Regions from separate parts of the Actinoplanes sp. L3-i22 genome, predicted to be linked through region 4. Evidence: riboswitches for the same ligand, from Rfam matches in the RefSeq annotation. Region 4 holds a riboswitch; each other region holds the start of a gene.
What was found. Region 4 has a riboswitch for cobalamin ahead of L3i22_RS37650 (VWA domain-containing protein). Riboswitches for the same ligand answer to the same signal wherever they lie in the genome.
Positions count from the first base shown of each region.

Region 1: another riboswitch for cobalamin. It lies ahead of bluB (5,6-dimethylbenzimidazole synthase); the one in region 4 lies ahead of L3i22_RS37650 (VWA domain-containing protein).
Region 2: another riboswitch for cobalamin. It lies ahead of L3i22_RS02310 (ribonucleoside-diphosphate reductase subunit alpha); the one in region 4 lies ahead of L3i22_RS37650 (VWA domain-containing protein).
Region 3: another riboswitch for cobalamin. It lies ahead of metE (5-methyltetrahydropteroyltriglutamate--homocysteine S-methyltransferase); the one in region 4 lies ahead of L3i22_RS37650 (VWA domain-containing protein).

Region 1 covers NZ_AP024745.1:7,775,228-7,781,163, reverse strand. The annotation lists gene L3i22_RS34980 (alpha-glucosidase/alpha-galactosidase) at 1-681, opposite strand, end outside; gene L3i22_RS34975 (DeoR/GlpR family DNA-binding transcription regulator) at 779-1,552, shown strand; gene L3i22_RS34970 (alpha/beta hydrolase) at 1,635-3,095, shown strand; gene L3i22_RS34965 (hypothetical protein) at 3,175-4,056, opposite strand; cobalamin riboswitch at 4,150-4,354, shown strand; gene bluB (5,6-dimethylbenzimidazole synthase) at 4,389-5,027, shown strand; gene L3i22_RS34955 (ABC transporter permease) at 5,107-5,895, opposite strand; gene L3i22_RS34950 (ATP-binding cassette domain-containing protein) at 5,892-5,936, opposite strand, start outside.
Region 2 covers NZ_AP024745.1:499,272-505,207, forward strand. The annotation lists gene L3i22_RS02295 (hypothetical protein) at 1-80, shown strand, start outside; gene L3i22_RS02300 (DUF6346 domain-containing protein) at 126-731, shown strand; gene L3i22_RS02305 (hypothetical protein) at 771-1,217, shown strand; cobalamin riboswitch at 1,264-1,472, shown strand; gene L3i22_RS02310 (ribonucleoside-diphosphate reductase subunit alpha) at 1,606-4,104, shown strand; gene L3i22_RS02315 (ribonucleotide-diphosphate reductase subunit beta) at 4,104-5,099, shown strand; gene L3i22_RS02320 (peptidase) at 5,308-5,936, opposite strand, start outside.
Region 3 covers NZ_AP024745.1:5,323,744-5,329,679, forward strand. The annotation lists gene L3i22_RS23645 (McrB family protein) at 1-1,185, opposite strand, end outside; gene L3i22_RS23650 (zinc-binding alcohol dehydrogenase family protein) at 1,304-2,230, opposite strand; gene L3i22_RS23655 (MarR family winged helix-turn-helix transcriptional regulator) at 2,315-2,752, shown strand; cobalamin riboswitch at 2,890-3,103, shown strand; gene metE (5-methyltetrahydropteroyltriglutamate--homocysteine S-methyltransferase) at 3,197-5,434, shown strand; gene L3i22_RS23665 (bifunctional diguanylate cyclase/phosphodiesterase) at 5,521-5,936, shown strand, end outside.
Region 4 covers NZ_AP024745.1:8,374,590-8,380,525, forward strand. The annotation lists gene L3i22_RS37640 (cobyrinate a,c-diamide synthase) at 1-813, opposite strand, end outside; gene cobO (cob(I)yrinic acid a,c-diamide adenosyltransferase) at 807-1,406, opposite strand; gene L3i22_RS37650 (VWA domain-containing protein) at 1,665-3,911, opposite strand; cobalamin riboswitch at 3,921-4,052, opposite strand; gene L3i22_RS37655 (citrate synthase) at 4,639-5,922, opposite strand.

The DNA of each region.
Region 1 (5,936 bases), 600 kb from region 4:
CAACTCCGGGTCCCGGTCGAGCAGCTCGTCGAGCCGCGGATAGAGCGACTCCCCTCGATGCTCGAAGCGCAGCAGCCAGGCCTGGTGGTTCACCCCGGCGCCGGTGTAGTCGATCTCCTCGTGCGGCACGCCGAGCAGTGCGCCCAGGTCGTGCACGGTCCAGAAGACCGAGTGGCAGAGCCCGGCGACGTTCAGGTCGGGGGCGATCGCGCCCAGGTAGGCGACGTTCATCGCCATCGGGTTGGTGTAGTTGAGCAGCCAGGCGTCCGGGCAGATCGCGCGGATGTCCGCGGCGATCCCGTCCAGCACCGGGAAGGTGCGCAGCGCGCGGAAGATCCCGCCGACGCCGAGCGTGTCGGCGATGGTCTGGCGCAGGCCGTACTTCGCCGGGATCTCGAAGTCGCGCACGGTCGCGGCGTACATCCCGACCTGGATCGCGTTGATCACGAAGTCGGCCCCGTCCAGGGCCTGCCTCCGGTCCAGGTGGGCGGTTATCTTCGGCGTCGCATTCAACTGCGACGCGGTACGGCGGGCGATCAGCTCCGCCGTCTCCAGTCGTTCGGGGTCGATGTCGTGCAGGGCCAGCGTGACGCCGCGTAACTCGTCGAAGGAGAGGATGTCGGCCAGGAGCTCGCGGGTGAACACCACGCTGCCCGCGCCCAGGAAAGCGATCACGGTCATGGGAGGAGTCTCGGGGCCGCCTGCACGCTCGTGCAAGGATCGCTCGGAAACGAACTATATTGAATGCGCGTTTGATCACCGGACTTCGGAAGGTTCCATGTCGTCTCTGCGTCGCGCCGACCGAGTGTCGGCCATCCTCGAACGGGTCACCGCCACCGGGTCGGTCGACGCCGGCCACCTCGCCGACGAGTTCGCCGTCTCGGCCGCCACCATCCGGCGTGACCTGCAGATCCTCGAGGACCAGCGGCTGCTCTCGCGGACCCACGGCGGCGCGGTCGCCGTCGACGTCGCCTACGAGCTGCCGGTCCGTTACCGCACAGGTCAACACCGGGAAGAGAAAACCCTCATTGCCCGTACGGTCGCGGGGCTGCTCCCGAAGGGCCCGCTCACCCTGGGTCTGACCGGCGGCACCACCACGCACCTGCTCGCACGGCTGCTCGCCGAGCGCGTCGACCTGACCGTGGTGACCAACGCCCTCAACATCGCGTCCGAGCTGGCGCTGCGCCCCCGGCTGAAACTGATCATGACGGGCGGGGTGTCCCGGACCCAGTCGTACGAGCTGGTCGGGCCGATCGCGGACCACGCGCTGCAGGGGCTGAACATGGCGGTCGCGGTTGTCGGCGTCGACGGGATCAGCGCCCGCGGCGGCCTGACCACCCACGACGAGATCGAGGCGAACACCAACGCCACGATGATCCGCCGCGCCGACCGGGTGATCGTGGTCGCCGACGGCTCCAAGGTGGGCAAGGTCTGCCTGGCCGGCATCTGCCCGGTCACCGACGTGGCCACGCTGGTCACCGACGCCAGCGCGGACCCGGCCGGCATCGACGCGATCCGCCGTACCGGCACCGAGGTGATCATCGCGTCCTGAGGTCCGTGGTGGGGTTAGCCCGACCATCGGCGGGGAGCCAGGTCTATCGACCCCGGGCGATCGGGTGACGAGGCTCGACCGTATGAAAACGGTCTTGATCGCCGCTCTCGTCAGTACCGGCCTCGCGGTGCCGGTGCCGGCCTGGTCCGCCACCCCACCCGGCCCGGCCTGGTCGGCCTGCCCGGCGTCCGCTGCCGTCGATCCGCGCCAGGAGTGCGGCACGGTGTCCGTCCCGGTCGACTACGCCCGGCCCGGCGGGCCGCGCCTCGACCTGGCGATCTCCCGCCTCCGGACGGCCGCGCCCGGCCTGCGCCGCGGGGTGCTGGTGCTGATCCCCGGCGGCCCGGGCAACTCCGGCGTCAACCGGCCCAGCGCCTATGTGGGCAAGCTGCCGCAGTCCGTTCTCGATCGCTACGACCTGGTCTCCTTCGACCCGCGCGGGGTGGGGGCGAGCGCGCTGGTCTCGTGCGGTCTGCAGCCGGCTGACATCACCCAGACCCGGATCATGCCGTGGCCCGGCGCGGGCGGCGACATCACGCCGACCGTGGACTGGTCCCGGCGGGCGGCCGCGGCCTGCGCGGACAACGGCGGGCCGGTCTACGACAGCATCAGCAGCCGGAACGAGGCTCGCGACCTGGACGCGATCCGGCAGGCGCTCGGCGAGCGGCGGATCTCCTACTGGGGCGTCTCCTACGGCACCTACGTGGGCGCGGTCTACGCCACGATGTTCGCCGCCCACACCGATCGCGTGGTGCTCGACAGCAACGACGACCCGGATCCTGAGCTGGTCGAACGGGGCTGGGCGGCGAACTACGCGATCGGGGTCGAGGACCGGTTCCCGGACTTCGCGGCCTGGGCCGCCGCCCGCGACGGCCAGTACCACCTCGGCGTCGACCCGGCGGCGGTGCGTGGCACCTACCTGCGGCTGGCCGATTCGCTGGACCGGGAACCGCTGCCGTGGACCGGAGCCGATCCGCCGGTGCTGGACGGGAACACGCTGCGGTCGAACCTGCTCAACGGGCTCTACTCGGATTCGCGGTTCCCGCAGCTGGCCGGGCTGATGAGTGCGGCGCTCGCGGGTGGCCCGCTGCCGCCGACCGGGGCCGCGCCCGAGGCGGCGCTGCAGAACACGTTCGCGGTGCTGAACGCGACGATCTGCCACGACGTGCGCTGGCCGCGGGACATCCGGTCGTACGCCGCAGGGGTGTCGGCGAACCGGCAGGCGTTCCCGCTCACGGCCGGCATGCCGGTCAACATCTACACCTGCGCGTTCTCGCCCGCCCCGGTCGAGCCGCCGGTGCGGGTCACCCCGGACGGTCCGTCGAACGTGCTGCTCGTGCAGAACCTGCGGGATCCGGCCACGCCCTATCGCAAGGCGCTGAACCTGCGCACCGCCTTCGGCGACCGCGCCCGGATGGTCGCCGTGGACGCGGGTGGCCACGGCTCCTACCTGGAGAACGGAAACCCCTGCGGCGACGCCTGGGTGACCGCGTTCCTGACCGACGGCACCCGCCCGGCGCACGATGTGACCTGCCCCGCCTGACCATGCGGTGGTCCAGCCGACCGGTGTCGGCTGGACCACCGGGCTGATCTCGCGGCTTTGTGGCCCGCGCCGGCGAATCCTAGGGATTCTCGACCAGGGATTGCAGCGTTTCGCCGGCTCGCCGGAGGTCCCGGGGCGGCAGGGCGAGGTGGCCGGCCGGATTTCTGGCGCTGTCGATGCCGTCGCAGATCCAGATGTCGTCGTCGTGCCGCCAGCTCGCGTATCCGAACAGTTCATTGCCGTTCGCGAGTCCGTCGGCGGCGCGGCGGACCGGCATTGACAGCCGGTCGAGTCCGCCCATGAGCGACAATGCCCGGGCGAACCAGGCGACGGCTTCGTCGCTCTGCTCCTTGTCGCCGAGGATCGGCGCCAGCAGCAGAAGCCGGCGGGCGATCTCCCGGCGATCCGGCGCGCCGGCCTGAGCGATGCCTTTGAGCTCCGGCCAGCGCAGGCCCGGCCCCAGGCGCTCAGCCGACACATCGGCCAGAAGCATGCCGTCGCCGCTCGGGGGAGCGAGCCAGAACTCCATGTGGTGTTCCGCTTTACGCCGCACCCATCTGCCGCCTCGGCCCAAGGACCGGGGCACCTGCGTCCGGTGGATGATGAGGATCACCCCGCCGCGCGGAAGGGGCACGGTAAATGCCGGCCACCGATCGGGACGCTCGATCAGCGGTCGACCGATGCTCTCGATGTCGGCCCAGGAAAGACCGAAAGCCGGCTCGGCAGCCGTTTCCTCGCCGACGGTATAGGACAGGTGGGCCGGCCAGAATGCTTTTTCCTCGAACAGGTACGACCCGTCGACCGCCAATTCCGTGCTCGACGGACAAGGGCGATCGCGTTCTTCCTCGATGATGCGATCGGCGGCCGCGCGGTCGACGCCGAAGGTCTTCATCAGACGCTCCGGATCAAGCCACTCGTCGACAGGGGTCACTGGCTGTTCGTCGTAGCCGTAGAGGTGCATGCGGCCTTCCCGGCAGGGTGGTGATCGGCCGGATTTTACGGCCGGGACCGGCGGTCCCCGGAGGCGGCTCTGCGGGGGCGATAGGGTCGGCGACGGCATGAACTGTTGCGAGGTGCCCCGCCGCTGGTGGGGAGAATCTGGGAAGCCGGTGGGAATCCGGCACGGGCCCGCCGCGGTGACCGGGGAGCTGCCGCCCATACGCGTTCGCGCGTAGCCACTGGCCGGGGACGGCTGGGAAGGCGGGCGGTGAGGTGACGATCCGGGAGTCCGAAGACCGGCCTCGCGCCTGATCGCCCCGGCATGCCCGGGGCCGAGCGCAGCGGGAGCCTGCCATGACGCACGACCTGTACGAGATCGTTCACCGCCGCCGTGATGTCCGGGGCGAGTTCACCGGTGGGCCGGTGCCGGCGGCGGTGCTGGACCGGATCCTGACCGCCGCGCACGCCGCGCCCAGTGTCGGCATGTCCCAGCCGTGGGACTTCGTCGTCGTCCGGGACCGGGGGTTGCGGGAGGCGTTTCACCAGCACGTGCGGTCGGAGCGGGACGTGTTCGCCGCGTCCCTGGAGCCGGAGGCGGCCGCCCGGTTCGCCCGGATCAAGATCGACGGGGTGCTGGAGTCGACGCTGTCGATCGTGGTGACCTATGACCCGGAGCGCGGGGGTCCCGCGGTTCTGGGGCGGCATGCGATCGCCGACGCCGGGCTCTACTCGGTGTGCCTGGCCATCCAGAACCTGTGGCTGGCCGCGACGGCCGAGGACCTGGGCGTGGGCTGGGTGTCGTTCTACCGCGAGGAGTTCCTGCGGGGACTGCTCGGCATCCCGGACGGCATCCGGCCGGTCGCCTGGCTGTGCCTGGGACCGGTGAGCCGGGTGCCGGAGGTCCCGGACCTGGAACGGCACGGGTGGCGGAGCCGGCGGCCACTGCGGCTCGCCCGGCACGAGGACCGGTGGGGTGGCCCGGGGCGGGACTGACCGCGGGTGCGAGGCCCAGCCGGGAGGTTCCGGCTGGGCCTCGGGGCGGGGCTACCGCCGTACCGTCGCAATGGTGTTTTTAATGGGTGGCTCTTTGGTTGTATTTGCGTTTGGCCCACAGGTAGGAGAGGGCCGAGATGCCGGTGCACCAGGCCAGGGCGATCCAGGCGCTGTTGCCGATGCCGGTGCCGAGCAGCAGGCCGCGCAGGGTCTCGATCATCGAGGTGAAGGGCTGGTACTCGGCGAACTGGCGCAGGCCGGCCGGCATCGTCTCGGTGGGGACGAAACCGCTGCCCAGGAACGGCAGCAGGCTCAGGATCATCGGGGTGTTGCTGGCCGTCTCGACGCTGTCGGCGACCATGCCGAGCGCGACCGCCAGCCAGGTCAGCGCGAACGAGATCGCGAGCAGCATGCCGACGGTGGCCAGCCATTCGACCGGGGTGGCGTTCGGGCGGAAGCCGATCGCCAGCGCGATGCCGAGCACGAAGAACAGGGCGATGAAGATCTGCACCAGGCTGCCCAGGACGTGCCCGGTCAGCAGCGACGCGCGGGCGATGGCCATGCTGCGGAACCGGTCGACGATGCCCTCGTTCATGTCCATCGCCACCGAGATCGCGGTGCCGGCCACCGCGCCGGCGATGGTGAACAGCAGGATGCCGGGGGACAGGTAGTTCACGTACGCGGACCGGCCGCCGCCGCTGCCCAGCCCGGCGCCGAGCGTGCCGCCGAACACGTAGACGAAGAGCAGCAGGAAGATCACCGGCAGCCCGATCAGCATCAGGGTCAGTGACGGGTAGCGCTTGAGGTGCAGCAACTGCCGCTGGAACATGGTCCGCGAGTCGGTGATGGTGTGCGCCAGGGTGGTCATCGGGTCTCCTCGTCCTCGTGCTCGGCAGGGGTGGTGGCGGG
Region 2 (5,936 bases), 4.1 Mb from region 4:
TGGACGCCTTACGCGAAGGACTCCGGGGCAACAGCATCCAGAACGGCGCCGCCACCGGCGACACCCTGCTGGACAACTGATTCACTCCGCCGGCAGATTCCGATGAATGCTCTTGGAGATGCGCGATGACTGATGAGAATCGGGCGGCCTATCGCAAGCGCCGGATGGCGGAGATGTTGGCCGAGGCCGAAGCCGGCGTGGCTCGTTCCAGGGCTGCCAAGCAGAGGGCCGCGGAGATCGGGCCGGTGATCGAGAGCAGGCGTGGTGGGTGGTTCCGCAATGTTCTCGGCCTTCTGATCATTTTGGCGGTCTCGTTCGTCCTGCTCGCCACGTCGATGACCGTTGCCCGCTTCACCGGTGCGGATTTCGCCGATGCTCGCCGGACGGGCGAGGCGAAGATCGTGAGTTGCGAGCGCCGGGGGCCGGTCAGCCTCAAAGGGTTCGGCTATTACAAAGCATGCTCAGTTTCGATCTCGTGGAGCGGGCGGGCTCGCGTGACGATCGACAAACCCGGGTTCTTCACCGATGAGAAGCCGGGGGATACGTTCACGATCGGCGAGAACACGGGTAGTCGGGGTCGCATCGGGTACTCGCGCGCCGAACTGCCCAGCCGGGGATGGGTGACCTTCATCGCCGCCGTGATCGGCTTTCTGGGCGTAGTGCCGATCCTCCTGCTGCTCGCCATGTTGCGTGACGGACTCCGCGGCCTGTTCCGGCGGCGGCGGGAGTAGTGCGGCTTTTCTGTCGTACCCCCTTGGTTTGATCTCGGCATGGGTGCTTCCGGTTGGAGTTACTACGTCGCGTACCAGCCTGATCTGGGGCGGGCGCTCGACGAGCTGCGCAAGAAGGTCTTCGACGAGGGCGACTACTGGTGGGCCGAGCCACACGAGCTCGGCAAGTCCGCCGCCGACTGTCCGAACCGGCCGCGGACCGAGGAGGAGCTCTGGTCGTCCGAGTCGGTGCAGGAGTGCGGGACCCACTCGATCCTCGACGTGCGCGAGGTGGTGCCGACCCGGTCGAAGGCGACGCTCTGTACCGTCGTCCCGCTCCGGGAGGACGAGATCCTGGCGGCCGCGGGGGTCGTCAAGCTGACCAGGGCGCACGTCGGGGTGATCGAGGATCTTGCCAATGAGCGCTGGCTCGGGCGCTGCGCGGTGCTGCACGACGACGCCGGTAATCCGTCCGAGATCTACTTCTGGGGTTTTTCGGGAGACTGAGTGCGACACACCATATGGCGTTGCGTCGGCTCGGCGAGGCCCATATATAGTGTCGATCGCAGCTGGTTCGGCGCGCCTTCACGGGCGGGCCGAGGCAAGAGGGAATCCGGTGTGAGGCCGGAACTGCCCCGCAGCGGTGAGTGGGAACGACCGCCGTCACACGGCACTGGGCCGCATGGCCTGGGAAGCGACGGCCAGTAGGAACGAGCATGTCGCCCACGAGTCCGAAGACCTGCCAGCGCGCCGCACGCAAACCGTGTGCGGCGGTCGAAGGCCGCGTGGGACGGTCGACGCCTTCGCTTTGCCGTGCGCGCCTGCGGGCCCGTGCGCGAGTGTGGTGTCTTCCTGCGCGGGTTGCGGCCGTGTTGACTCGCGAGGGAAGAGGGCCATGACGCTCACGCCGGAGAAGAGCCCGGAAAAAAGCCTGGACGCGGCCACCGTTCCGGGGCAGCGCCGCCAGGTGATGCAGGTGCGCAAGCGCAACGGCGAGCTGGAGCCGGTCGACGTCAACAAGATCGTCGCCGCGGTCGAGCGGTGGATCACCGGTCTGGACGAGGTCGACCCGCTGCGCGTGGCCACCAAGACCATCAGCGGGCTGTACGACGGCGCCACCACCGAGGAGCTGGACAAGCTCTCGATCCAGACGGCCGCCGAGCTGATCGGCGAGGAGCCGCAGTATTCGCGGCTCGCCGCGCGCCTGCTGATCGACCTGGTCTCGCAGGAGGTCCGCGAGCAGGACGTCACCATGTTCAGCGAGTCGATCGCGCTCGGCCACGCCGAGGGCCTGATCGGCGACGACACGCTGGCGTTCGTCACCGAGCACCGGGACGAGTTGAACGCCGCCATCGACCTCGGCGCGGACCTGCGCTTCGAGTACTTCGGGCTGCGTACCGTCGCCGACCGTTACCTGCTGCGCCACCCGACCAAGCGGATCCCGATCGAGACCCCGCAGTACTGGCTGCTGCGGGTCGCCTGCGGCCTGTCGCAGACCGCGGCCGAGGCGATTGGCTTCTACCGCCTGATGTCGTCGCTGGCGTACCTGCCCAGCTCGCCGACGCTGTTCAACTCCGGCACCCGGCACACCCAGATGTCGAGCTGCTTCCTGGTGGACTCGCCGAAGGACGAGCTGGACTCGATCTACGAGCGGTACCACCAGGTCGCGAAGCTGTCGAAGTTCTCCGGCGGCATCGGCATCGCCTGGTCGCGGGTCCGCGGCCGGGGCGCGCTGATCCGGGGCACGAACGGCAAGTCGAACGGCATCGTCCCGTTCCTGAAGACCCTCGACGCGGGCGTGGCCGCGGTCAACCAGGGCGGCCGGCGCAAGGGCGCGGCCTGCGTCTACCTGGAGCCGTGGCACCCGGACATCGAGGAGTTCCTGGAGCTGCGGGACAACACCGGCGAGGAGTCCCGGCGCACCCACAACCTGAACCTGGCCAACTGGATCCCGGACGAGTTCATGCGCCGCGTCGAGGCCGACGAGGACTGGTCGCTCGTCGACCCGTCGGACGCCCCTGAGCTGCCCGATCTCTTCGGCGAGGAGTTCACCGAGGCCTACCGCAACGCGGAGAAGAAGGCCGTCAAGACGGTCAAGGCCCGGGACCTGTACGGACGGATGATGCGCACCCTGGCGCAGACCGGCAACGGCTGGATGACGTTCAAGGACCGCTCGAACGCGCTGTCGAACCAGACCGGCGCGCCGGGCAACACCATCCACCTGTCGAACCTGTGCACCGAGATCCTCGAGGTGAACTCGGACGACGAGACCGCGGTCTGCAACCTGGGGTCGATCAACCTGGGCGCGCACACCACGGCGGACGGCGTCGACTGGGAGCGGCTGCGCGCGACCGTGCGTACCGCGGTGGTCTTCCTGGACCGGGTCATCGACATCAACTACTACCCGTCGCAGCAGGCGGAGGCGTCGAACCCGCGCTGGCGGCCGGTCGGCCTGGGGCTGATGGGCCTGCAGGACGCGTTCTTCACGCTGCGGCTCCCGTTCGACTCGGCCGAGGCCAAGGAGCTCTCCACCCGGGTCCAGGAGGAGATCCTGCTGACCGCGCTGGAGGCGTCCGCCGGTCTCGCCGAGCAGTTCGGCGCGCACCCGTCGTTCCCGGAGACCCGCGCGGCCAAGGGCGACCTGCACCCCGAGCTGTGGGGCGCCGAGCTGTCGCAGACCGCGCGCTGGGCGTCGGTGAAGACCCGGATCGCGGCCACCGGCCTGCGTAACTCGCTGCTCGTGGCGATCGCGCCGACGGCCACCATCGCGTCGATCGCCGGCTGCTACGAGTGCATCGAGCCGCAGGTCTCCAACCTGTTCAAGCGCGAGACGATGTCCGGCGAATTCCTGCAGATCAACACCTATCTGGTACGGGAGTTGAAGGCCCGCGGGCTGTGGACCGCCCCGATCCGCGAGGCGATCAAGCGGGCCGAGGGGTCGGTGCAGGGCATCACCGAGCTGCCTTCCGACATCAAGGACATTTTCCGTACGGCGTGGGAGCTCCCGCAGCGTGCCCTGATCGACCTGGCCGCGGCCCGCGCGCCGTTCATCGACCAGTCGCAGTCGCTGAACCTGTTCCTGGCCTCGCCGACCATCGGCAAGGTGTCCTCGATGTACCTGTACGCCTGGAAGTCCGGCCTGAAGACGTCGTACTACCTGCGTTCGCGCCCCGCGACCCGGATCCAGCAGGCCACCACCGCGGCGGTCGCCCCGGCCGCGGCCGTGCCGGCAGTGGTGGCCCCGGTCGTCATCCCGGCGCAGACCACCACCCTGGTCGCCAACCCGTCCGGCGCCGGCCAGGTCGCCACGCTGAGCCTGAACCTGCTCGGCGACACCGGCGGCGCGCTCGCCGCGTCCCTTGAGAACCCCGATATCTGTGAGGCCTGCCAGTAATGCTGCTCGACCCTGGAATGGACCTGACCCTGCGGCCGATGAAGTACCCGCACTTCTTCGACCGCTACAAGGACGCCATCAAGAACACCTGGACGGTCGAGGAGGTCGATCTCCACTCCGACCTCGCCGACCTGGCCAAGCTGAGCCCGGCCGAGCAGCACCTGGTGTCCCGGCTGGTCGCGTTCTTCGCCACCGGCGACACGATCGTGGCGAACAACCTGGTGCTCAACCTGTACCAGCACGTCAACTCGCCGGAGGGCCGGCTCTACCTGTCCCGGCAGCTGTTCGAGGAGGCCGTGCACGTTCAGTTCTATCTGAACCTGCTCGACACCTATGTGCCGGACGAGAACGAGCGGTTCGAGGCGTTCGCCGCGATCGACAACATTCCGTCGATCGCGCGTAAGGCCGAATTCTGTTTCAAGTGGATCGACTCGGTCTTCGATCTGCGCAAGCTGGAGACCCGCGAGCACCGGCGGGCGTTCCTGCTCAACGTGATCTGCTTCGCCGCGTGCATCGAGGGCCTGTTCTTCTACGGCGCCTTCGCGTATGTGTACTTCCTGCGCTCCCGCGGTGTCCTGCAGGGCCTCGCCTCCGGCACCAACTGGGTGTTCCGCGACGAGAGCATGCACATGGCGTTCGCGTTCGACGTGGTCGACACCGTCCGGCAGGAGGAGCCGGACCTGTTCGACGCCGAGATGGAGCAGCAGGTCCGCGACATGCTGGCCGAGGCCGTCGAGTGTGAGGTCCAGTTCGCCGAGGACCTGCTCGCCCAGGGCGTCTCCGGGATGTCCCTCGGCGACATGCGCGAATACCTGCAGCACGTGGCCGACCGGCGGCTGCAGGTGCTCGGCATCGCGCCGATGTACGGCAGCAAGAACCCGTTCGCCTTCATGGAGCTGCAGGACGTCCAGGAGCTCTCGAACTTCTTCGAGCGCCGGGTCTCCGCCTACCAGGTCGGCGTGACCGGAAGCGTCAGCTTCGACGACGACTTCTGAGTCGCGGCCGCTGACCACGGGAAAGCCCGGGACCGGTGGAACCGGTCCCGGGCTTTTGTGGTTTTTGCAACCGTGCCCACCCGCGGACGTCGCCCTTGCGGGTCTCGTGTTCTGGGCGCCCCGCGCCCTTGCGAGGCCCGGAAGGGTCCCCGCGGGAGCGACGATCAGTTATTGGCCGCAGCCGTGGCAATGAATCTCTTGAAGTGCATCAGACCCGGCGGCGCCGCCGGGTCAGGGAGAAGCCGAACAGGCCGGTCAGGGCGGCCAGGATGCCGCCGCCGGCGGTCCAGAACCAGCGGCCGGAGAAGTCCGGCAGCCAGTCCAGGCTGAAGCCGCTCTTGTCGGTCTCGGCGCCCGCGGCGGCCGAGGCGGACGGCGCCGGGGTGGTCAGCACGGTGCCCGGCTGGTTGTTCGGCACCAGCGGCTTGGCCAGTTCGCCCTGGTCGGCGTCGAGATCGCCCTTCGCCGTGGTGAGACTGAGGCTGATTTTGAGGGGCAGGCCCAGGTCGGTCTCCGGCACCTGGGTGCTGGACAGCCGCACGTAGTACGTGCCCGGCAGCGGGTCGCCGTCCTGCGGCTCGGCCCACGAGCGCACCTGGCGGATCCGGCAGCCGAGGGTCACCTGGGCGGCGTCCTTCGCGGCGATCGGGCTCTGCTCGCCGGCGACACAGGCCTGCCGGCGGCGCAGCCCGTCGAAGACCTCGACGATCCACGACTCGTCGCCGGTCCGGCCCTTGGCGGGCAGGGTGACCGTGGCGGTGAGGTCCGGGCGCTGGCCGGCCTCCGCGGTGAACTGCCAGTACAGGTAGTCGCCGGTGACCCCGCCGACCTGGACCG
Region 3 (5,936 bases), 3.1 Mb from region 4:
GTCGGGCGGCAGCGGAAAAGCGTTGAACCGCCGCCGCAGCGCGAAATCGAGCATCGCCAGACTGCGATCAGCGGTGTTCATCGTGCCGAGCAGAAAAACATTCGGAGGTACGGAGAAACGCCGTTGCGAATACGGCAGCGTCACCTCGGTGTCCCGGTACTCCAGCAGGTAGAGCAGCTCACCGAAGACAGCCGCGAGGTCGGCCCGGTTCATCTCGTCGATGATCATCACGAAGGTCTCGCCGGGCGCCTCCCGGGCCCGCTCACACAGCCGCGCGAAGATCCCGGGACGCACCTCGTAGCGCAACCCACCCTCGGACGCCTCCGGCCGCAGCCCTTCGATGAAGTCCTCGTACGAATACGCCGGATGAAACTGCGCGAGCTCGATGTGCGCGGGGGAGGTGGCCAGATGCCGGGCGAGCAGTCGTGCCACGTGGGTCTTGCCGGTGCCGGGCGGCCCGTGGAACACCCCCTGTCGCATCCCGGTGGTGAGCGCCTGAACCCACTGGTCCACCTGCTCGACCTCGAGGAAGCAGCCCTCGGCGACCTCCTCCACGCCGAGTTCCAGCGGCAGTTCCGGCTCGGCCGGCGCCGGCCGAGCGGCGCGCATGACGGCGGTCAGGATCGCATCGGCCTCCTGCGGCGCCACTCCGTGTCTCTCCCGCCAGGCGCGCAGATCAGCGCAGAACGTCTGGTATGCGGTCTGGCTGTTTGCGCTGTATCTGACCCCGGTTTCCTGGGCGAGCCCGAGCATCGTCGCGTTGACGCAGACGCCGAACTGGTCGGGATCGCGCAGGTAGAGCAGGAAGCTGGGCAGCGATGAGCCGGCATGCGCGAACATCGGCCGGAACGTGTAGATCCGCCCGAGCGTGGCCAGCGCCTCGGGGATGGGCTCACGCCACAGCCGGGTCGTCATCCGGTTGAACGTGGCCGGGTCGGTGCCGAGCTTGCTCATGATCGCGCCGGTGAAGCCCGGGGTGAACCGGTCGAACCGCGCCCGGCCGAGTTTGCCGTGCTGATTTATCAATCGGCCGAGCGCGATGATCCGCTCAGCGTCCATCACCCCGAGCTGTTCGTCGAGAAACGCGCGCACCTGATCCTCGGCGGCGATCCGGGCCGACACGAACTCCGGCCCGAACTGCTCACGGACAGCGGCAATGACCTCGGTGGTCCTGGTGACCGACATCCGCCAGTTCTAGCAGCCCGCCCGGCGACCCGTCATCGGCCGCCCCTGCCCGCCGCTCCCGGAATCCGGGTCGGGCGGATCGAACGTCAGGGTCAGGGTGCTGTGGTGACCGGCCGATTCACGGGACGAAGACCAGCCGGTCGCCGGTCTCCGAGGTCCACTCCCGGCCGATGTCCGCGAGCGGCACGGCCCGCGCCCGCACCTCCAGCCCACCCCCACCCAGCGCCCCGGCGAGCTCCGGCAGCTCGGCCATGAAGTCGCGCGGGCTGACCGACCCGATCCCACTGCCGATGATCCGCAGCCGGGCCGCCCGCAGCGCGACCGACGGCACGGCCGCCACCTCCCCGGCGATCGACCCGATCTGGATCCAGGTCAGCGGGGCCCCGCGATCCGCGCGGGCGGTCAGCATCGGAACCATGGCCCGGGCGGCCGGGTCCCCCCACACGTAGTCGATCACCACGTCGACGTCGGCGGCCCGCTCGATCCGGTCGAAGGTGATCGTCTCGTCCGCGCCGAGGCCGGTCAGCTCCGCGAGCCGGTCGGCGTCGCGCCCGGCGGCGATCACCCGGGCGGCGCCGAACAGCTTGGCGATCTGCACCGCCAACCGGCCCGCGCCGCCGGTCGCGCCCAGGACCAGCACCCGCTGCCCGGGCCGGAAGTCGATGCGCCGGCGCAGGGCGACCCAGGAGGACATCGCCGGGTTCATCCCGGCGGCGATCCGGACCGGGTCGGCGCCGGCCGGCAGCACGATGCTGCGGCGCACGTCGATCACCGTACGGTCGGCGAACGTCCCGAGGTTCGTGTCGTCGAGCGCGGCGTACCGCAGGTCGCCCGCCGGGTCACGCACGACGGCGTCGACGCCCGGCACGATCGGGAACCCGCCGGTGCCGCTGTAGTGCGTGCCGCCGGCCTTGGCCCGGGTCAGGTGGTGCAGGCCGGCGGCGAGCACGTCGACGACCATCTCGTGGTCGCCGGCGGCGACCGGGTCGGGCTGCTCGCGGTAGACCGGCGGAGCGTCGAACGAGGTGAGGACGGCGGCGTGCATGAGAACCTCCACGAAAGATAGGTGGGATTACCAACTAATCCGAGGATGGTTGGTAATCCCACCTATGTCAACTAGGGTGTGGGCATGACGTCGGACGCCGTGGTGGACGCGCTGGTCCGCAGCTGTTTCCAGGTGATGGGCGTGCTGACCCGGATCGGCGCGGAGAACGACCTGTCCCTGACCCAGCTGCGCGTGCTCGGCATCCTGCGCGACCGCCGTGCCCGGGTCACCGACCTGGCCCTGTTCCTGGGCGTGGACAAGTCGTCGATGTCCGGGCTGATCGACCGCGCCGAGCGCCGCGGGCTGATCGGCCGCGACCGGAATCCCGGCGACCGGCGGGCGACGGACGTGTTCCTGACCCCGGCCGGGATCGAGCTGACCGGGCGCCTCTACGCCGACGTCCGCCGCGCCCTGGAGCCGGCGACCCGCGAGCTCGACGCGGAGCAGCAGCGGACCCTGGTCACGCTGCTCGACCCGATCCTGATCGGCTCGGCCGGCCCCGGTCCGCTGAGTCCCGCCTGACGCCGGCGAACTTCAGGAAACAATCTTCGATTCGGTACGGACACAGCCCGCCCGCGTCGACCAGGATTCAACCCAGGTTCCTAGGATGCTCTAGCGGGTGTCGCGTGGCACACGGGGGATCGATCGGCTCCGACGCTAGGATGACCGGCAGTGCTGGTTCGCCCCGTCAGCCAGACGGCGGCGTCGTAAGAGGGAACCTGGTGCGAGACCAGGACTGCCCCGCAGCGGTGAGTGGGAACGAAAGCCGTCATCAAGCACTGGACCGCGAGGTCTGGGAAGCGACGGCCGGTAGGCGACCGGAAACGGTCCTGCCCGCGAGTCCGAAGACCTGCCAGCGCCGCGCCCGCCGTCCGGCGGGCGCCGCCGGCGGTCCCTCGGGAGGACCCAGGGGCCGAAGCCCTCCTTCCGTGTGCCCGCCGGGCACTTCGAGGGAAGGAACCCCCTGTGAGCACCGCATTCGGTCAGAGCACCGTGCTCGGCTATCCGCGCATCGGCGCGAACCGTGAGCTGAAGAAGGCCGTCGAGGCCTACTGGGCCGGCACGATCGACGAGGCGGCGCTGGCGTCGACCGCCGCCGGGCTGCGCGCCGAGGTGTGGCAGCAGCTGCGCAACGCCCGTCTCGACGCGATCCCGTCGAACACGTTCTCCTACTACGACCACGTGCTGGACACCGCGGTCGCGGTCGGGGCGATCCCGGCCCGGTTCCGCCGGCTGGAGCTGCCCGCGCTGGACACCTACTTCGCGATGGCGCGCGGTGTCGACGCCGAGCCCGCGCTCGAACTGACCAAGTGGTTCGCCACGAACTACCACTACCTGGTGCCCGAGATCGACCCGGAGACGATCTTCACCCCCAACCCCGCAAAACCGATTGCCGAGTACGCCGAGGCCCGCGCCCTGGGCATCGAGACCCGTCCCGTGCTGGTCGGCCCGGCCACGTTCCTGCTCCTGGCGAAGGGGCCGGATCCGTTCGCCCGCCTCGACGACCTGCTCGACACGTACGCGCAGATCCTGACCGCGCTGGCCGAGGCCGGCGTCGCCTGGGTCCAGCTGGACGAGCCGGCCTACGTCGCCGACCGGACGCCGGCCGAGATCGACGCCCTGCGGCACGCCTACACCCGGCTCGGCGAGGTGGAGCACCGGCCGCGGATCTTCGTCGCCACCTACTTCGGGGAGCTCGGCGACGCCCTGCCGGCGCTGCTCGACACCCCGATCGAGGCGCTCGGCCTGGACCTGGTCGCCGGCCCGGGCAACCTGGAACGGCTGGCCGCGTCCGGGCCGCTGGCCGGGCGGACGATCGTGGCCGGGCTGGTGGACGGGCACAACATCTGGCGCACCGACCTGCGCCGGGCGGTGGCCACCGGCGCGACCGTGACCGCGCTCGCCGACCACGTCGCCGTGTCGTCGTCGTGCTCGCTGCTGCACGTGCCGGTCGACCTGTCCGTGGAGACGCGGCTGGACCCGGAGCTGTTCGCGCGACTGGCGTTCGCCCGGCAGAAGGTCGACGAGGTGGTGCTGCTCGGCAAGGCCCTGCGCGACGGGACCGCGCACCTGCCGGCGCCGCTGCCGGCGACGCCCGCGGCGTGGCGCGATGACGCCGTACGGGCAAATCTTGCGGCCCTGACCGCGGCGGACCGTGAGCGAGGGGAATATGCGCAGCGTGCGGCTGCGCAGCAGGCGCGGCTGAAGCTGCCGGCGTTGCCGACCACGACGATCGGGTCGTTCCCGCAGACCGCCGAGCTGCGGGCGGCGCGGGCCGGGCTGCGGGCCGGCACGCTCGACGCGGCCGGGTACGAGCAGCGGATGCGCGCCGAGGTCGAGCACGTGATCCGGCTGCAGGAGCAGCTCGGGCTGGACGTGCTCGTGCACGGCGAGCCGGAGCGCAACGACATGGTGCAGTACTTCGGCGAGCGGCTCGCCGGGTTCGCCGCGACCGATCTCGGCTGGGTGCAGTCCTACGGGTCGCGGTGCGTGCGGCCGCCGATCATCTTCGGTGACGTGGCCCGCCCGGCGCCGATGACCGTGGCCTGGTCGAGCTACGCCCAGTCACTGACGGCGAAGCCGGTCAAGGGCATGCTGACCGGCCCGGTCACGATTCTGGCCTGGTCGTTCGTGCGCGCCGACCAGCCGCTGGCGGCGACCGCCGACCAGGTGGCGCTCGCGCTGCGCGACGAGTGCCGGGACCTGGAGGCCGCCGGGATCCGGGTGATCCAGGTGGACGAGCCGGCGCTGCGCGAGACGCTGCCGCTGCGCCGGGCCGACCAGCAGGCCTACCTGGAGTGGGCGGTCGGCGCGTTCCGGCTGGCGACCGGCGGGGTCGCCGACGACACCCAGGTGCACACGCACCTGTGCTACTCGGAGTTCGGCGAGGTGATCACCGCGATCGACGCCCTCGACGCGGACGTGACAAGCATCGAGGCGTCCCGCTCGAAGATGGAGATCCTCGGCGACCTGGCCGCGATCGGGTACGGCCGGGGCGTCGGGCCGGGCGTCTGGGACATCCACTCGCCGCGGGTGCCCGCGCACCGGGAGGTGGTCGAGGCGCTGCGGCGCGCGGTCGCGGCGGTCCCGGCGCGGCGGCTGTGGGTGAACCCGGACTGCGGGCTCAAGACCCGCGGTTATGCCGAGGTGGAGGCGTCGCTGCGGCGCCTGGTCGCGGCGGCCGCCGAGGTCCGCGGCAGCTGAACCACCGGGGCGAAACCACCTGATGTGCTGCCGGTTTCGTCCGTACGACTGATCCGCCGCATCGATTCGTGCCGTTCAGTGGCCCAGTGTCTGAATCTTGGTCGTCATCGGCGGGGCCGGCCGGCGGCGTGGTCCCGGCCTGGCGGCCGACCGGGACCCTGCTCCTGGCCGGCGCCATGGTCGTGGTGGCCGCGGTCTGGTTCTCGATCGGACTGGATCACCGCATCCCGTCGCTGGCCGGCTGGCTGCCGTTGTCCGTGGCGGTGCCGAACGCGGCGGTCGCCTCGTGGCGCGCCGCCGGCCAGGGCCGGGCCATGTGGCGGTACGTGTCGGTCGGCATCGCGCTGATCGGCCTGGGCGCCGCCGGGAACGCCTACGACTACTTCAGCGGACGGCAGCAGGGCCAGCACATCAGCGGCGTGACCGCCGGGATCTACGTGTCCGGGCTGCTGGTGATGCTGCTGGGCCTGCTGCGGGTGCCCGGCACCCGGCGTCCCCGGAC
Region 4 (5,936 bases):
GAGCAGCTCGGCGGTCTCCGCGTACGCGAAGGAGAACGCCGGACCGCCGGCCAGCGCGACCCGCGGGCGGCCCGGCACCGGGGCCTCCGCCTCGGGGCTCCACGGCGTGGCCGGCAGCGCCGGGGCCGACCGTGCGACCGCGGCCACCGCGTCCAGGTCGACCGAGGCGGCGATCAGGGTGGCGAGCGCGTCCACCGAGGCCAGTGCCTCGGCCCGGCGCTCGGCCGCGGGCACCAGCCCGAGGTGCCGGCTCGGCGCGGCGACCGCGTCGGCCCGGCGCAGCGCGCCCAGCACCGGGGTGCCGACCTCCTCGCAGGCGTCGCGCAGGATCTGCTCGTGCCGGTCCGAGCCGACCCGGTTCAGGATCACCCCGGCCAGCCGGACGGTGCCGAAGCTGCGGAAGCCGTGCACCAGGGCGGCCACCGAACGGCCCTGCGCGGCGGCGTCGACGACCAGGATCACCGGGGCCCGCAGCAGCTCGGCGACCTGCGCGGTGGAGCCGGTCTCGCCGGCCCCGGTCCGCCCGTCGTAGAGGCCCATCACGCCCTCGACGACGGCCAGCTCGGCGCCCTGCGAGCCGTGCGCGAACAGCGGGCCGATCAGCTCCTCGCCGACCAGGACCGGGTCCAGGTTGCGGCCCGGCCGGCCGGCCGCGAGCGCGTGGTAGCCGGGGTCGATGTAGTCCGGCCCGACCTTGAACGGCGCCACCGGCACGCCGCGGCGGGCGAACGCGGCGAGCAGCCCGGTGGCCACCGTGGTCTTGCCGTGCCCGGAGGCGGGCGCCGCGATCACCACCCGCGGGATCGTCACCATTCGATGCCCTGCTGTCCCTTGCGGCCGGCGTCCATCGGGTGCTTGATCTTGGTCATCTCGGTGACCAGGTCGGCGGCCTCGATCAGGTCCGGGTGCGCATCCCGCCCGGTGATCACCACGTGCTGGGTGCCGGGCCGGTTGGTCAGCACCTCGATCACCTCGGCGACGTCCACCCAGCCCCACTTCATCGGGTAGGTGAACTCGTCCAGCACGTAGAACCGGTGGGTCTCGGCGGCCAGGTCCCGCTTGATCTGCGCCCAGCCCTCGGCGGCCTCGGCGGCGTGATCCCTTTCGGTCCCGGCGCGCTGGATCCAGGACCAGCCCTCACCCATCTTGTGCCAGGTGACCGGGGTGCCGTTGACGCCGTCGAGCGCCTTCAGCGCGGTCTCCTCGCCGACCTTCCACTTCTGCGACTTGACGAACTGGAACACCCCGATCGGCCAGCCCGCGCTCCACGCCCGCAGCGCCATCCCGAACGCGGCCGTCGACTTTCCCTTGCCCGGCCCGGTGTGCACGGCGAACACCGCCTGCCGCCGGCGCTGCCGCGTCGTCAGCCCGTCGTCGGGCACGGTCGTCACTTTCCCCTGCGGCATCGAAAAACCCTTTCCCGTACGGCGGTGGCCGCCGCCCCGGCTGCTGCTTCAGCGCGGTGGCGGCGCTGTCCCGCGTGCCCCGGCGTCCGCTGATCGGTCGCGGTCAGCTTCCACCAAAAACCTCAATTCACCGGTACGTCGTGACCATCGCCCGCGCCACACCGCCCGGCCCGCTGTTCCCTTCCGTCCCCGGCCTCGGTGACCACCTTCGGGTCGGCCCCAGGGGCAGAGTCAAGCGGCGATCACGAATTTCCGCGGTCAGGCCGCGCGGCGGTACGCCCGGTCCCCCGGAGCCGCGGCACCCGCGGCCGGGCCGGTCCGCCCGGTCACGCCCGCGGCCGAGCCGGTCTGCGCGGTCGCGCTCGCGGCCGGGCCGGTCTGCGCGGTCGCGCTCGCGGCCGGGCCGGTCCGCGCGGTGGCGGCTTCGAGCTGGTCGAGCGGCATCACGTCGGCCCGCAGCGCGGCGGCCAGCCGACCGGCCAGGCCCAGCCGGATCGGACCGGACTCGCAGTCGACGACCACCGCGGCCACCCCGGACAACGCCGGCGCCAGCAGCAGCGGATCGGGCCCGCTGGTCGCCCGGCCGTCGGTCACCAGCACCAGCAGCGGACGCCGGCGCGGGTCACGGCGCCGCTCGGTGGCGATCGTCCGGGCGGCGGCGCGCAGGCCGGCGGCGAGCGGCGTGCGCCCGCCGGTCCGGAGCGCGGCCAGCCGCATCACCCCGACCTCGTGACTGGAGGTCGGCGGCAGCACCACCTCGGCGTCGGTCCCCCGGAACGTGATCATCCCGATCCGGTCCCGGCGCTGGTACGCGTCCCGCAGCAGGGACAGCACCGCGGTCTTGACCAGGGTCATCCGCTTGCGCGCGGCCATCGACCCGGACGCGTCCACGACGAACAGCACCAGGTTCGCCTCCCGCCCGACGTGGATCGCCTCCCGCAGGTCGCGGGGCTCCACGCCCCACCGGAGCCCGCGGTCCAGCGCGCCCCGGTGCAGCGCGGCCCGCAGGGTGGCCGGCAGGTGCGGGGCGCCGCCGAGCTTGCCGACCGGCTTCCGGGACCCGATCACCCGGCCGCGGCGCGCGTAGGCCGGCGACCGCTTCCCGGTGTGCCCGCCCCCGCCGAGCGCGGAGATCCGCAGGGTGCGGGGGCGGAAGGCGGGGCCGGCGCCGGCCGCGGCCGGCTGCTTCCCGCCCACCGGAGCGGTGTCGTCGGTGTTCGGCGGGGCATCCGTGAGCGGCGGCGTGCCACCGGTCCCGGAGCCGTTCGGCGGAGGATCCCCGGCCGGGCCGCCGCCATCCGGTCCGCGATCGGGGCCGCCGTCCGGGCCGCCGTCGTCAGGCCCGTCCGTGTCCGGGCCGCCGTCGTCGGGCCCGTCCGTGTCCGGGCCGCCGTCGTCGGGGCCCAGGTCCGGGTCCTCGCCGTCGGTGTCCTCCTGCGCCTGGCGCTCCGCTTCGGCGAGCGCCTGGTCCAGCTTCTCCTCGTCGGTGCCCGGCGGGTCCAGCGGGTCGGTGCGCCGGCGGTGCGGCAGCGCGAGCCGGGCGGCGTCCGCCACCTCGGCGGCGGTGACCAGGTCCCGGCCGTGCCAGGCGGCCAGCGCGACCGCGCACCGCGCCACCACGATGTCCGCCCGCATCCCGTCCACGCCGTAGGCCAGGCAGATCCGCGCGATCCGGTCCAGCTCGGCGTCCGGCAGGACGACCGTCGGCAGGATCGCCCGGGCGGCCGCGATCCGCGTCGCGTACTCCCGCTCGTCGGCCGCGAAGCGCTCCGCGAACGCGGCCGGGTCCAGCTCGTAGGCGAGCCGCCGCCGGACCACCTCGGCCCGCAGGCGGGCGTCCCGGGGCGCGGCCACCGTCACCACCAGGCCGAACCGGTCGACCAGCTGCGGGCGGGGCTCGCCCTCCTCCGGGTTCATCGTGCCGACCAGCAGGAACCGGGCCGCGTGCTTGACCGACACCCCGTCCCGCTCGACGTGCGCCCGGCCCATCGCGGCCGCGTCCAGCAGCAGGTCCACCAGGTGGTCGGGGAGCAGGTTGACCTCGTCGACGTAGAGCACCCCGCGATGGGCGGCGGCGAGCAGGCCCGGCTCGTACGCCTTGACCCCGTCGGCGAGCGCCCGCTGGATGTCGAGGGTGCCGACCACCCGGTCCTCGGTGGCGCCGACCGGCAGCTCGACCAGCGTCGCGGGCCGGTACGCCGCCGGGGTGTCGGCGGCGTGCGGCCCGTCGGGGCACTCCGGGTCGGGCGCGGCCGGGTCGCACGCGAACCGGCAGCCGCGCACCACGGTGACCGGAGGCAGCAGGCCGGCCAGCGCGCGCACCACGGTGCTCTTGGCGGTGCCCTTCTCCCCGCGGACCAGGACCCCGCCGACCGCCGGGGACACCGAGGTCAGCAATAGGGCGAGGCGCAGGTCGTCGAGGCCGACCACGGCCGAGAACGGGTACGGAGTCGTCACAGGGTGTTCCCTCCCGGCGGGTGTCCACGCCCGCGCGTCGGCTGTCACGAGCGGCCGGAGTCTCCTGACTCCCGGATCGCCGTTCCCCGCTCGCCTTCCGGCCCGGACGGGCCGTGGCGGGCTGCCGCCGCAGCGGATCGCTCCCCGGTCACAGTGGCGGGACCGTCCCGGACTCGCACCGGGTTCCTCCGCGACCGCTCGGCGATCACTCTTTCCTACCGCCGGTCCGCCCGTCAAACAGCGACCAGGCAGATCACACGCCCGCCGCGCCCGGCAACCCCGCCTGCCACCTCAGCCGCAGCCGACAGTGTCGGCCCGGCCCGCGCGCCGCTCGCGCTCCCCGGCTGGCACTCACGGTCCTTCCCGGCCCTCGAAACAGCCCTCAGCGCCGGCCTGCACCGCGGGACGCGGCTGGGCGGTGACCCGGCAACCGGGTCGCGTGGGTTCTTTTGAACCGTGACCACCCACGGACGTCGCCCTTGCGGGTCTCGTGTTCTGGGCGCCCCGCGCCCTTGCGAGACCCGGAAGGGTCCCCGCGGGAGCGACGATCCGGACCCCGGCGGACCGAGGCAAAAATGAACTTGATCTTGAAGTAGGTCCTGCTCGAAGAGCAGCCGCACCGTCCACCCTGGGCGATCGGGGACGCGAAAACGCCCCACCGGATTTCCGGTGGGGCGCGTTTTCAAAAGTCTTTCCGCCAGTGCCGGCGCCGAACTCCGCCTCTTGAGTCCGGGCCGTGTCGTTCAGTTCTTTCCCAGAATTGCCGTGGAACTTCTCAGCGCTGCGACATCGGAACGAAGTCGCGGACCGGCGCGCCGGTGTAGATCTGCCGCGGGCGACCGATCTTGTTCGCCGGGTCGTGCATCATCTCGCGGTACTGAGCGATCCAGCCCGGAAGACGCCCGATGGCGAACAGCACCGTGAACATCTTCGTCGGGAAGCCCATGGCCTTGTAGATCAGGCCGGTGTAGAAGTCGACGTTCGGGTACAGCTTGCGGGAGACGAAGTAGTCGTCGTGGAGCGCGATCTCCTCGAGCTTGAACGCGATCTCCAGCAGCGGGTCCGGGTTGTCCAGGGTCGACAGCATCTCCTGGGCGGCCTTCTTGACGATGGCGGCGCGCGGGTCGTAGTTCTTGTAGACCCGGTGGCCGAAGCCCATCAACTTGACGCCCTTCTCCTTGTTCTTCACTCGCGTGACGAAGGAGTTGACGTCGCCGCCGTCCTTGCGGATCTGCTCGAGCATCTCGAGCACCGCCGCGTTGGCGCCGCCGTGCAACGGGCCGGAGAGGGCGTTGATGCCGGCCGAGACCGAGGCGAACAGGTTCGCCTGGGCCGAGCCGACCATCCGGACGCTCGACGTGGAGCAGTTCTGCTCGTGGTCGGCGTGCAGCACGAACAGCATGTCGAGGATCTTCGCGACCTTCGGGTCGACGTCGTAGTTGACGGTCGGCAGGCCGAAGGTGAGGCGCAGGAAGTTCTCGACGTAGTCGAGCGAGTTGTCCGGGTACGGCAGCGGGTGACCGATCGACTTCTTGTACGCGTACGCCGCGATCGTCGGAAGTTTCGCCATCAGCCGGATTGCGGAGATATCGACCTGCTCGTCGTCCAGCGGGTCGAGCGCGTCCTGGTAGAAGGTGGACAGCGCGGTGACCGCCGAGGAGAGCACCGCCATCGGGTGCGCGTCACGCGGGAAACCGGAGAAGAAGGTCCGCATCTCCTCCTGGAGGAGCGTGTGCACACGGATCTTGTCGCCGAAGTCGCGCAGCTGAGCCTCGGTCGGGAGCTCGCCGTTCATCAGGAGGTACGAGACCTCCAGGAACGACGACTTCCCGGCCAGCTGCTCGATCGGGTATCCGCGGTAGCGGAGAATTCCGGCGTCACCGTCGATGTAGGTGATCGCCGAGGTGGTCGATGCGGTGTTGACGAAACCGACGTCGAGTGTGACGAAACCGGTCTCCTTCAGCAGAGCACTGACGTCGATGCCGCCCGGCCCGTCGACGGCGTCGGTGACGCCCATCGACAATTGGCCACCGGGGTGGTCGAGCTTGACATCCGTCATGTATTTCCCTCACT